3 regions of the Megasphaera massiliensis genome follow, and region 1 is predicted to be linked to each of the others. Evidence: riboswitches for the same ligand, from Rfam matches in the RefSeq annotation. Region 1 holds a riboswitch; each other region holds the start of a gene.

Evidence for each region. A riboswitch is a leader RNA that binds a small molecule or an ion and turns the genes downstream of it on or off. The one in region 1 is predicted to bind S-adenosylmethionine.
Region 2: another riboswitch for S-adenosylmethionine. It lies ahead of UCI88_RS10120 (branched-chain amino acid transport system II carrier protein); the one in region 1 lies ahead of cysK (cysteine synthase A).
Region 3: another riboswitch for S-adenosylmethionine. It lies ahead of UCI88_RS10575 (MetQ/NlpA family ABC transporter substrate-binding protein); the one in region 1 lies ahead of cysK (cysteine synthase A).

The regions. Positions count from the first base shown of each region.
Region 1 is NZ_JAXIXE010000036.1:160,911-164,837, reverse strand. Features, by position in the region: gene cysT (sulfate ABC transporter permease subunit CysT) at 1-344, opposite strand, end outside; gene UCI88_RS07605 (sulfate ABC transporter substrate-binding protein) at 357-1,394, opposite strand; gene cysK (cysteine synthase A) at 1,427-2,365, opposite strand; SAM riboswitch class I at 2,443-2,541, opposite strand; gene UCI88_RS07595 (GNAT family N-acetyltransferase) at 2,788-3,273, opposite strand; gene UCI88_RS07590 (hypothetical protein) at 3,646-3,891, opposite strand.
Region 2 is NZ_JAXIXE010000045.1:60,780-64,706, forward strand. Features, by position in the region: gene UCI88_RS10115 (aldehyde dehydrogenase family protein) at 1-801, opposite strand, end outside; gene UCI88_RS10120 (branched-chain amino acid transport system II carrier protein) at 913-2,229, opposite strand; SAM riboswitch class I at 2,315-2,413, opposite strand; gene nth (endonuclease III) at 2,487-3,134, opposite strand; gene larE (ATP-dependent sacrificial sulfur transferase LarE) at 3,136-3,927, opposite strand, start outside.
Region 3 is NZ_JAXIXE010000048.1:11,885-15,811, reverse strand. Features, by position in the region: gene UCI88_RS10580 (3'-5' exonuclease) at 1-461, opposite strand, end outside; gene UCI88_RS10575 (MetQ/NlpA family ABC transporter substrate-binding protein) at 595-1,419, opposite strand; SAM riboswitch class I at 1,505-1,604, opposite strand; gene UCI88_RS10570 (MFS transporter) at 1,882-3,021, shown strand; gene UCI88_RS10565 (FAD-binding oxidoreductase) at 3,096-3,927, opposite strand, start outside.

The DNA of each region.
Region 1 (3,927 bases):
ACGGCCGTCGGCAAGGCAAAAGGCAGTTCGATGACACCGTTTAAGAGGGTCTTGCCGCGAAATTCATAGCGGACGAGGACCCAGGCCAGGATGAAACCGAAGATGGAGTTGATCAGGGCCGCCAAGAAAGAACTTCCAAGGGTCGTGATAAAAGCATTGCGAATGGCACTGTTGGTGATGAGCTTGGCGTAGTCATTGGCCGTCAGCTGAAAGGCGTGGCCTAAAATCGATATCAACGGGATTAGGATCAATAAGGACAGCATGGCCAGGGTCACGCCCAGGGTCAGGCCGAAGCCGGGAATAATTCGGTTTCGCCCGCCCGCCGGGTTTGAAAATGGATTCATCTGCATCCCTCCTTATTGACTGCCATCGACATCGGCCATGATTTTATCAAACATGGCGTCGTCGTCGAAGAATTTGACATAGGCTGCATCCCAGCCGCCGAAGTCGCTGATGCGCGTCAGCTTGACGTTAAGGTCAAATCGGTCGGCGTAGCGCCGGAGAATCTCCGGATTGGACGGCCGGAAATCATTTTTGGCGGCCAATTCCTGGCCTTCGTCAGAGTACAAATAGCGCAGGTACTCCTGAGCCGCCTGTTCATGGCCCTTGCGCCGAGCCAGGCGGTCGACGACGGCCACACTGGGCTGTGCTAATATGCTGACACTGGGTACGACGACTTCATAGCTGCCGGGATATTCGCGCATCGTATAGAGCGCTTCGTTCTCCCAGGCGATGAGGACGTCCCCCTGCCCGTTTTCGACAAAGGTCGTCGTCGAGCCCCGGGCGCCGGCGTCCATGACGGTGACATGGCGGTAGAGGTCGGTCATGAAGGCCCGGGTCTTGATTTCATTCCCCCCGAAATGATCAAGGCCCCAGCTCCAAGCGGCCAAAAAGTTCCAACAGGCACCGCCGCTGCTCTTGGGATCGGGCGTAATGACACTGACGCCGGATTTCGTCAAATCGTTCCAGTCGCGTATCCCCTTAGGATTCCCCTTGCGAACCAGAAAGACGATGGTCGACGTGTACGGTGCCGAGTCATCGGGAAGTTCCTGTTCCCAACCGGCATCGATGAGGCCGGCCCGTTCCAGGCGTTCGATGTCATACGACAGGGCCAGGGTCACGACATCAGCCCGACTGCCTTCGATGACCGATCGGGCCTGGCTGCCCGAACCGCCGTGAGACTGGACGATGCGGATATCCTTCCCGGTCTGCTCTTTATAATGCTTTTGAAAGGCTTCATTATATTCTTTATATAATTCACGTGTTGGATCATACGAGACGTTGGTCAAGGTAAGCGTGTCCTCATCAGTCCCACGACCGCAGCCGGCCAAGAGACCGGCCGCCGTGAGGACTGCCGTGACAGTCAGTACCGCTATGATTTTTTTATGTTTCATATCTTTTCCCCCTCGATACCGACTGCAGGCCCTTACAGGCCTTCTTCAAATAAAGATGTAGATAAATAGCGCTCGCCGCCGTCCGGCAAGAGGACGACGATAGTCTTGCCCTCATTTTCCGGCCGCTTGGCGACGGTTAGGGCCGCCTGTAAGGAGGCACCTGACGAGATGCCGACCAAGAGGCCGTCGGTCTTGGCCACTTCCCGAGCCCGTTCATAAGCATCCTCATTCGATACGTCGATCACATCATCTACGAGTGACATATCGAGGACGCTGGGAATGAAGCCGGCGCCAATCCCCTGAATGGCGTGGGGCCCGGGCTTTCCGCCGCGAAGGACGGCCGAGTCTTTCGGCTCGACAGCGACGATTTGTACCTCCCGGTCATGGCTTTTTAACCCCTCAGCCGTGCCGGTAATGGTACCGCCAGTGCCGACGGACGAAATGAAGATATCGACATTACCGTCCGTATCGCGCCAGATTTCTTCGGCCGTCGTCGTCCGGTGGATGGCCGGATTGGCCGGATTGTCGAACTGCTGCGGAATGAAGGCGTTGCCGTAAGACTTTCGCAGTTCTTCAGCCTTGCCGATACTGCCGCGCATCCCCTCGATGCCCGGTGTCAGCACGACTTCTGCACCCAAAGCCTTGACGATTTTCTGCCTTTCCAGGCTCATCGTATCAGGCATGGTCAAGATGAGGTGCAAACCTTTCACGGCCGCGGCCATGGCAAGACCGATGCCGGTGTTGCCGCTCGTCGGTTCGATGATGACCGTATCCTGATTGATCTTCCCGGCTTGTATCCCGGCGTCGATCATGGCCACGGCCACTCGATCCTTGACGCTGCCCAAGGGATTGAAGTATTCAAGCTTGGCCAGGACCCGGCCTTTGATGCCGTGTACCGCCTGCCAGCGGGTCAGCTCCAAGAGCGGCGTATGACCGACGAGGTCGGTCACGTATTTTGCTACATGCTCCATAAGATCCCTCCATGTTGCCAAAAGAAAAGCGCCACCTGTGATAAGCAGATGGCGCAAGAAATAAACGTATGCCCATGACTTCATCTGCCAGGTAAAATCCTGCTGGAATTGGCACCTTACCTACGTAGGTTGCCGCAGCGTCAAAGGGCCAGTCCCTCGGCTGCTCTGGATGAATAGGTTCGTATTGTATTGTCCTATGATAGATAGCTGTACAATACGATTATATCGTACAACACATGATGGTCAAATTTTTTAAGTACCCCATAATGACATACCTCATTCTTATACAATGTATACAACAACGATTCGCTTGAAACGTTACTGGAATTGTACACTTTGTAAGGCGTCTTGTCAAGGCATTTTATGAAAAAAATGAAGAAAAAAGTTAAAATTACGTATAAAGAAGCCTTCATCCGCCTTCATTAAAAAGTAAGGCGCATTTGATACCAAACGGCGCCACCGTGTTCCGAGGTGCTGAGTCCCTCGTTTTTAAAGCCGAATTTAGCATAATAATGCAGGAGTTTTTCCTTACAGGTCAGGACCAGTCCCTGGCGGCCTTCTTTGCGGGCGTCGTCGATAGCTTTCGTGAGAAGTAATGCGGCATAACCGTGCTTCCGATAACTTGGCAATGTATTGACGCCGAAAATCATCTGCCAAGCACCCTTTTCGTCGTGGAGAGAGGCATCCCCATAGAGGTCGTCCGTCAAATCGCGTTGATCCGTAACCATGCCGTCGACGAAAGAAATAAGAGTCCCATCGTCGCCAAAGAGCAGCCAAAAATGACGGCCAAAGTAGGAAATACGGCCGCGCAGGCGTTCTTCCGATGCCGCCTCGGCTGCCGGAAAACAAGCCGCTTCTACGGCGGTGACAGCCTTAAGGTCGTCGAGAGTTGCCGTTCTGATATTCATGCCATCGCTCCTTCCATCACGGCCCTCCTGCCTCTTACAGTCGGACACAGTGAACGTATATTTCAAATATTATATCGTAAATGCCGAGAAAAAGCTACAGGAAAACGTCTGGAGAAAGTCCGTAAATGAACGTCCCGAAAGTTCCAGACCGTCATATCGCTCTTTTTCAACAGCAGCAGCCGGTCGGCATCGAATAAATACCCCTGTAACTCCGGCCCCTTCCGGGAATCGAAGCATCCCTCCGAACCATTCGAACGGCTGTGATTTTCACCGGAAAAGGCCTGTCACAGCGGCAGATACAGAAAAGGACTTGTATGAAGTTTTTACCTCACACAAGTCCTTTTCAAAAGGCTTTATGTCGCCCTTTATGCTTCAGTGTTCGCTTACACCGGCACGGCTTTCTTCCCTGGCTGCGTGATCGGCAGCCATGCGGCGGAGCCGTTTATTTCGCCGTACTTCGGCTTTCCGGTTGCTTTCCTTTATATTCGCGACGACGGACCGGGCCAACCAGCCCAGGAGACAACCGGTCAAGAGGATCTTAATGGCCGGTAAATCCCAGTGTGTCGACAAGAGCAGTGCCAAGACGACGAAGGCAGCCGTGACGAGCGTTTTATTCATGAATCGATGCATCTCCCTGTAAACGTACATAAATAG
Region 2 (3,927 bases), on a different contig from region 1:
GAAGCACATGCGGACGGCCTTTTCATAGTCGGCCCCGGGCAGGATGATAAAGGGTGATTTGCCGCCCAATTCCATGCTGATGCGCTTCATAGAAGCCAAGGCCCGCTGGGAGACCTTGATACCGGCTTTGGTCGAACCCGTAAAGGATATCATGGCGATATTGGGGTCGTCGCAGATAGCGTTGCCGATTTCACCGCTGCGGCCGGGGATGAAGTTGAAGACGCCCTTCGGGAAGCCGGCCCGATCAAAGGCTTCGGCCAAATAATAAGCCGTTACCGGCGTAGACTGGCTGGGCTTTAAGACGACCGTAGCACCGACTAAAATAGCCGGGATGACTTTCTGGATAACCTGGCCCAAAGGATAGTTCCACGGCGTGATGCAGCCGATGACCCCTAAGGGACGGCGGTAGACGACGGACTGGGGCAGTTTTTCGACTAAGGGCAGGTCCGGGGCCAAGTCGATATAAGACTGGGTCCGTACGAACTGGTAGGCGATGTGATTGGTCTTAACGAAGGAAACGGGGATGCCCAATTCCTTGACGGTGGCATCGACCATCTGCGGTTCAAACTGAATGAGCTCTTTAAGCAATTTTCTCATAAAATCAATTCGTTCTTCCATCGGCCTTGCCGCCCACGCAGGAAAGGCCTTGGCTGCAGCAGCTGAGGCCGCGGCGACATCCTGTTCACCGGCAGCGGCAACGGTCGTGAAAACTTCCTTCGTCGCCGGATTTTCAACGTCGATGTATTGGCCGGATAAGGGAGCTACCCACTGGCCATCGATATACAATTTTTTAAAGTCCATGAAAAAAACCTCCTTTGCGCTGATTTATGCTACCATTATAGATAGAAATTCTCCATTGTGCAACAAAAAAGGCATCGTACTCTGAAAAATTTAAGTACAATGCCTTTACCATTATTTTGCCTCGACTTCCAAGGCCTCCGATTCCGACGCGAAATGCCCCAGAACAGACCCGCCGACAAGACCGACGACAAAGGGAACGATCCAGCCGAAGCCGTAGGCCGACAAGGGAACGGCAGCGACGATGGCTTTGGCAACGGCCAGGCTGCTAAGGCCCGGCAGGGATTCCAAGCAGGCGAAGACCGTGACCAAGTAGACCGAACCCTTATAGGCCCACTGATTGGGCAGCAAGGGACCGACGATGCCTAAGACCAATAAGGCCAGGCACGGCGGATAAGCGACGCCGAAGATCCAGCCGATGTAGGTGACGATGCCGTCGACACCGAGGAAGGCCGTCAGGGCCGAGAGGATCGAGCAGGCGACGGCCGCCTGTTTATAACTGACACGGCTGCCGGAAGTCGTGCTGGTAAATTCCGCAACGGCAGCGATCTGACCGATGGCTGTCGTCAGGCAGGCCAAGACGACGGCGATGCCCATGGGAATCATGACCCAGGTGCCGATGCGGTGGATGATGGCTACCAAGAGTTCAGCCCGGCCGATGGACTGGGGATAGTAGGAACTGACGCTGGCCCCCATGTAGAGCAGGCTGCCGTAGATGATGAGCAGCAGGACGAAGGAGACGACGCCGCAGTAGATGAGGACCTTATTGCGCTGGCCGACGCCCGTATAGCCCTTGCCGCGAATGGAGCTGAGGAAGACGGCAGCCATGATGAAGCTGACCAGGACGTCGCCCGTATTGTAGCCGCCGAGGAAGGCATTGACGAAGGGATTGTCTGCGGCAGGTTCCGCCGGCGTCCCCAAGGGGAAGAAAATCCCGGCAATGGCGATGGCCACCAAAATGAAGGCCAAGGCCGGCGTCAAATACTTGCCCATGCGGTCCATGACGTTATGCGGGTCGGCGACGAAGAAGTAGCAGAGCAGGAAATAAAGGACGACTAAAGGAATCATGGGCGCTGCCGGAAAATTTCCTTGTACACCGAGCTGGATGGCCGTCGCCGCCGTCCGCGGAATGGACACGAAGGTACAGACCAGCATCAAAGCCGCCAATAAAATCCGGTACGTATATTTTCCGACCTTGTCCGTAATCGTATGGACGTCGCCGTTGAGGCCGATGACGATGAGCGTAAAAATAGGCAGGAAAATCCCCGACAAGGTCAAACCGGCCAGGCCCGACAAGAAATCACTGCCGCTGTTGAGCCCCAAGTGCGGCGGAAAAATAAGATTGCCGGCCCCGAAATAGGTGGCAAAAAAAGCAAAGCCCAGGATGATGACATCCCGTTTCCGAATCGTCTGTCTGCTGGAATCATTCATAAGAAAAGTCCCCCCAACCCCATCATAAAGAATAAGTGCATCATACAAAAAAGAGGCGCTGCCCTCAAGCTGCGCCTCAATTCACATCATATCTTTCAGGAATAGCCTGTAGGAATTGGCACCTTACCATTGGCAGGTTGCCGCAGCGTCATCGGGCCCATCCCTCAGCTGCTCTGGATATTGCGGTATGAAATTTTGTATGTATTGGTAGTATTTTATAAAACTTTTCGCTGTTTGTCAATAACTTTTTAACAAAATTACTTCTTCGACGGCTTATTTTGACTTCCCGGGCATAAATCAGAGAGGAAGCATTCGTCGCATAAAGGCTTTCGGGCCTTGCAGACCCGTCGTCCGTGCCAGATGAGCCAATGATGAGCCCGGCTCCACCATTCCTTGGGAATGGCCTTCTGCAGTCCCTTTTCGACTTCAAGGGGCGTCTTGCCTTTGGCCAGCTGGAGCCGATTGGATACGCGAAAGACGTGGGTATCGACGGCGATGGCCGGAATGTCGAACAAGACACTGACCAGGACATTGGCCGTCTTGCGGCCGACGCCGGGCAGTTTCACCAATTCGTCAAAAGTCTGCGGTACTTCACCGCCATAGTCTTCACAGAGGATGGCGCAGTTGGCCAGGATATTCTTGGCCTTGCTGTGATAAAGGCCGCAGGTCCGAATCTTTTCTTCGAGGCCGTCGAGGCCGAGGGACAGCATCTTTTCTGCCGTATTATATTCCGGGAAGAGGCCGGCCGTCACGATATTGACCCGTTCGTCCGTGCACTGAGCCGACAAGATGACGGCAATCATCAGTTCAAAGGGCGAATTGTAGTGCAGGGCCGGCTTCATGATGCCGTATTGATCCTGGAAACGCTGGAGCATTTCATCTTTTACTTTCTTGGTAACAGCCATATCACTTTACTTCCTCATCGGTATCGATGACATCATTGAGACTTCCCATTTCATAGCCGCCAAGGTCGAGGGTAACGTAGGAGAACCCCGTATCCTTAATGGCCCGGACGATTTCCTGGCGATGGGCCAACACCGACGGGATCTCGTCTAAGCCCACTTCGATACGGGCTACGTCGCCGTGATAGCGGACCCGCAGCGACCCTTGAACGTAAGGAGCCACAGCGGCTTCGGCAGCATCGATCTGAGCCAGGAGATGCGGCGTCAGGCGGACGCCGTAAGGAACGCGGCTGGCCAAACAAGCGGCACTCTGCTTATTCCAGGTCTGGAGACCGAATTCCTTGGACAGGGCCCGGATATCGGCCTTGTCTAAGCCGGCTTCGATCATGGGACTGCGGACCGAATCAGACAGCTCTTTAAGGGCCTTCATGCCCGGCCGGTAATCGCCGAGATCGTCGACATTGCCGCCGTCGATGACCCACTGATAGCCTTCGGACCTAGCTAGGTTCACCAAGGCCGTGAAGCGGATCTTCTTACAGTAATAGCAGCGTTCCGGCGGATTTTCCACAAACGTCGGATCGTCGAACTCCGTCGAATTGACCAACCGGTGTTCGACGCCGATGAATTCCGCCATGGCCTTGGCATCAGCCGCTTCACTCCCCGGCAGGGTGGCCGATACGGCCGTAATGGCCAGGACCTTATCACCCAGCGCTTCATGGGCGGCATAGGTCAAAAAAGTACTGTCCACGCCGCCGGAAAAGCCGACGACGACACTGCCCAGCGACTTTAATATATC
Region 3 (3,927 bases), on a different contig from region 1:
AGGGATATGACGTTGTCGAGCCCCAGAAGATTGCAGTAAATCTGTTGGAAATTCTGCCAGTGTTCGAGCATCCAGCGGACGCGTTCATCTTCTTTGGCATTGGTAATTTTGAGACGGAGTTCGCTGTCGAGCTGACGCCAGTCGTTTTCGCTCCAGGCATACATCTCGTAATCGTTGGGACAGCCTTCATTGCACCAGGTGAGAAAGTGACCGAAGGCTTCAGTGAAATGGGGCTTTCCCTTTAACATTTCCATCGTAATGCCCGTCAATTCTTGGCAAGTCTGATTCATGGCCGTCGTGTATTCCGGCATGACGTATTCTTTGTAGGCTGAGATTTCATTGCCTTCTTCGTCTATCTTGACGGCACCGATTTCGATGATTTCGCCCTTACACGTTCGGCGTGCTTCTTTTTGGTCTCGCCCGATGGGGTTCATCTCGAAGTCGACGAATACTGCTTTCATAGGTCAGGCTCCTTTCTGATTCATGATGATAATTTTTATTATACCATAATAAAAAGGCCTCGTGCAGAAGATATTATGCACGAGGCCTTGTAGTGTCTATCTTTTTTGAAGGCTGTCTTTTAGAAGCGATGGCTTAGAATGCCGGGAGAATCGTTCCTTGGAAGTGTTCGTCGATGAACTGTTTAATCGGGGCAGACTGATAAATAGCGAGGACCTTTTTGTAGGTTTCGTTGTTTTCATCGCCTTGGCGAACGACGAGTACGTTGGCATACGGCGAGTCCTTCGATTCAACGAGGAGGGAATCCTTCTGCGGGTTCAGACCGGCCGGAATGGCGTAGTTGGTGTTGACGCAGGCCAGGTCCGTGTCATCGAGAGAACGGGGAATCTGAGCGGCATCGAGTTCGACGAACTGGAGATTTTTCGGATTGGCCGTAATGTCCGTTACCGAAGCGTCTACGGAGTTGCCGTTCTTCAAGGTAATCAGGCCGGCCTGTTGGAGCAGGAGCAAGGCCCGGGCACCGTTGGTCGGGTCGTTCGGAATCGTTACCTTGGCGCCGTCGGCGACGTCTTTGAGATCTTTATATTTATGGGAATAAACGGCCATGGGCAGGATAATCGTCTTGCCGATGGAAACGAGCTTTAAGCCCTGTTTCTTGACGACGTTATCGAGGTACGGCTGGTGCTGCATGGAGTTCATATCGAGGTCTCCGTCAGCCAGGGCCTTGTTGGGCTGGACGTAGTCGTTGAATTCGACGACTTTGATGTCGAGGCCTTGTTTGGCAGCTTCTTTGGCGACTTCTTCCATGACTTCTGCATGGGGACCGGCGGTGACGCCGACTTTGATTTCTTTCTTGTCACCGGAGGCAGCGGAATCGCTGGAGGAACCGCAGCCGGCGACAGCCAGGCAGGCCGTGGCGATGAGGAGGGCTGCAAAGACTTTTTTTACCGTTATTTTCATGTAAATCATATCCTTTCTGAAAGTAAATGGAAGTTGTCGCTCAAAAAGAAAAGCCGTCATTCAGATGACGGCTCGGATTGCGATTCGTTCATCTGCCGGTAATATACCGCTGGACTTGGCACCTATCCCGATTGGGGGTTGCCGCAGCGTCATCGGGCCATTCCCTCGGCTGCTCTTGATGAAAGACAATGTGTTGTTGATGGTGTATATAGTACCATTGAGAGAATACACTGTCAAGTCCTTTTTTGCTTTTCTTGAGAATTTTTTTGTCTCATGTTATAATGAACCTACTCATCGGAGGGCTTTATACCCGTATTGTATCAGGCTGGATAAGATGTCGCAGCAGCCATTGTCCGGAGGTCCTGCAAGTCCGTATATTTGCAGGTCGACGTAAGGGCAGTCAGGTCTGTTGTGGTTTTTTATCCGGCTTTTTTTGCGCACATAGCTTCGAGGTGATAAAATATGCAGTTTGAACGGGATTTACATTGGCAGATTTATTCGGCAAAAGCCTTTTACTTTATCGGCGGTTTCGGCTTTACGACGTGGGCGTCGCTCATTCCTTTCTTGAAACGGAACCTGGCGATACCGGCCGACCACTTGGGCTTTCTCTTGCTGGGAATCGGCCTCGGGGCCTTGATCATGATGATGCTGGCCGGTACCATTGCGGCCCGTCTCGGCTGCCGTCGTTCCTTGACCATCGCCGGCTTTTGCATCGCTGCCTTTTTGAATCTCTTGTGCTACATGCCGGCCTATGGGCTGGCTGTCCTGACGGCGGTCTGCCTCGGCGCTTCTTTAGGCCTCATGGATGTCGTCGTCAATATCAATGGCATCTTTATCGAACGAAAAGTTCGTACGCGCATCATGTCGGGCTTGCAGGCCATGTGGTCTCTGGGCAATTTCATGGGCGCCGCCTTCTTTGCCTTTTTGCTCCAATTCCACCTGCCCTGGCAGGGCGTAGCCTTTGCCAGTTCGGCTGTCATCATGGCCTGCGTTTTCTTTTTCGGGCCTCACTTGCACAATGAACGCCAGGCGGCTCAGAAACGGCCGCACTTCATACGGCCTAAGGGCCAAATCGCCGTCATCGGCCTTATTTGTATGATTGCCTTTCTCGTCGAAGGCGCTATCGATGACTGGAGCGGCGTCTTCATGACCCTTGAAAAGGGCATCGATATCTCCCGGTCGGGCTTGGGGCTGACCTTGTTTACGGCTTCGTCCTTCATCACCCGCCTGGCAGGGGATACGCTGACTATGCATTGGGGGCCGCGGCGCCTTCTTGCCCTGTCCCTGCCCATTGCCTTTTTGGGATTTATCGGACTCTTGACGATCAGCGAAGGCTGGCTGCTCTTCCTGTCCTTCATTTTAATCGGTCTCGGTACGGCCAACACGGTACCTATTTTCTATTCCCTCTTGGGGCGGCAGAAAGTCATGCCTATTTCTGACGCCGTTTCGTCGGTCAGTACCATCGGCTACGCCGGCATCCTTTTGGCGCCGGCCCTCCTTGGCTTTATCGGCCGGACCTATTCGCTGTACGCGTCTTTCAGCCTGGTCACGGTCCTCTTGGTCGTCATGGCGGCCATTTCCTTAAAAATCGTAAAAGAATAATCGCTGCCGCCGGAACGATGGGGGCATAAAAAAACTACGGCCTTATGAGCAATCCCTCATAAGGCCGTAGTTTTTTATGCGTCGATGACTTTTCCCGGATTTAAGATACCCTTCGGGTCGAGGGCCCGTTTGATGGTCTTCATGATGGTCAGTTCGCCCTTGGGCGTGAACTGTTCCATGTATTTCAGCTTTTTGGCGCCGATACCGTGTTCGCCGGCCAGGCGGCCGCCGACGCTGTAGGCATAGGCGTATACTTGTTGATGGAATTCTTCGACGTTTTTGTCCCACTCTTCGTCGCTCATATCCATCTTGCAGAGGACGATGTGCAGGTTGCCGTCGCCGATGTGAGCATTGATTTTAACTTCAAAGGGATAATTTTGACCGATGTCCATGATTTTTTCGATCGTTCCGGCAATCTTATGAACCGGTACGACGACGTCGTCGGTCAGGAATACCTTGCTCTGGAGTTCGACTGAGGTCTGGCAGTTGCGGCGCATATTCCAAATGCGGTCGTCGGCTTCGAGGACGTTTACAGCCCCCGATTCTTCACAGATCGTGCAGACTTTGTCCATTTTGGTGTCCAATTCGTCTTCCTGGAAGGTTTCGACGGTGATGATGACGTAAATGCCGTCGTCGTAATGGGGCATGTCCTTGTAATGGCAGTAATCGGCACAGCCGCGGACGTACGAGTTGTCCATGTATTCGACACTGGTCGGATCGATACCGGCTTTCATCAGCTTGGGGACCATGTGCAGGGCCTTGCGCGGATCGGTGTAGACGGCCAGGACGTCGAAGCGGTACGGCGGCAGGGGGATGAGCTTTACCGTCACCTTGGTGATGATGCCGAGCGTTCCTTCACTGCCGATGATGAGCTGTTCCAAGTCGTAGCCGGTCGAGCTCTTTTTG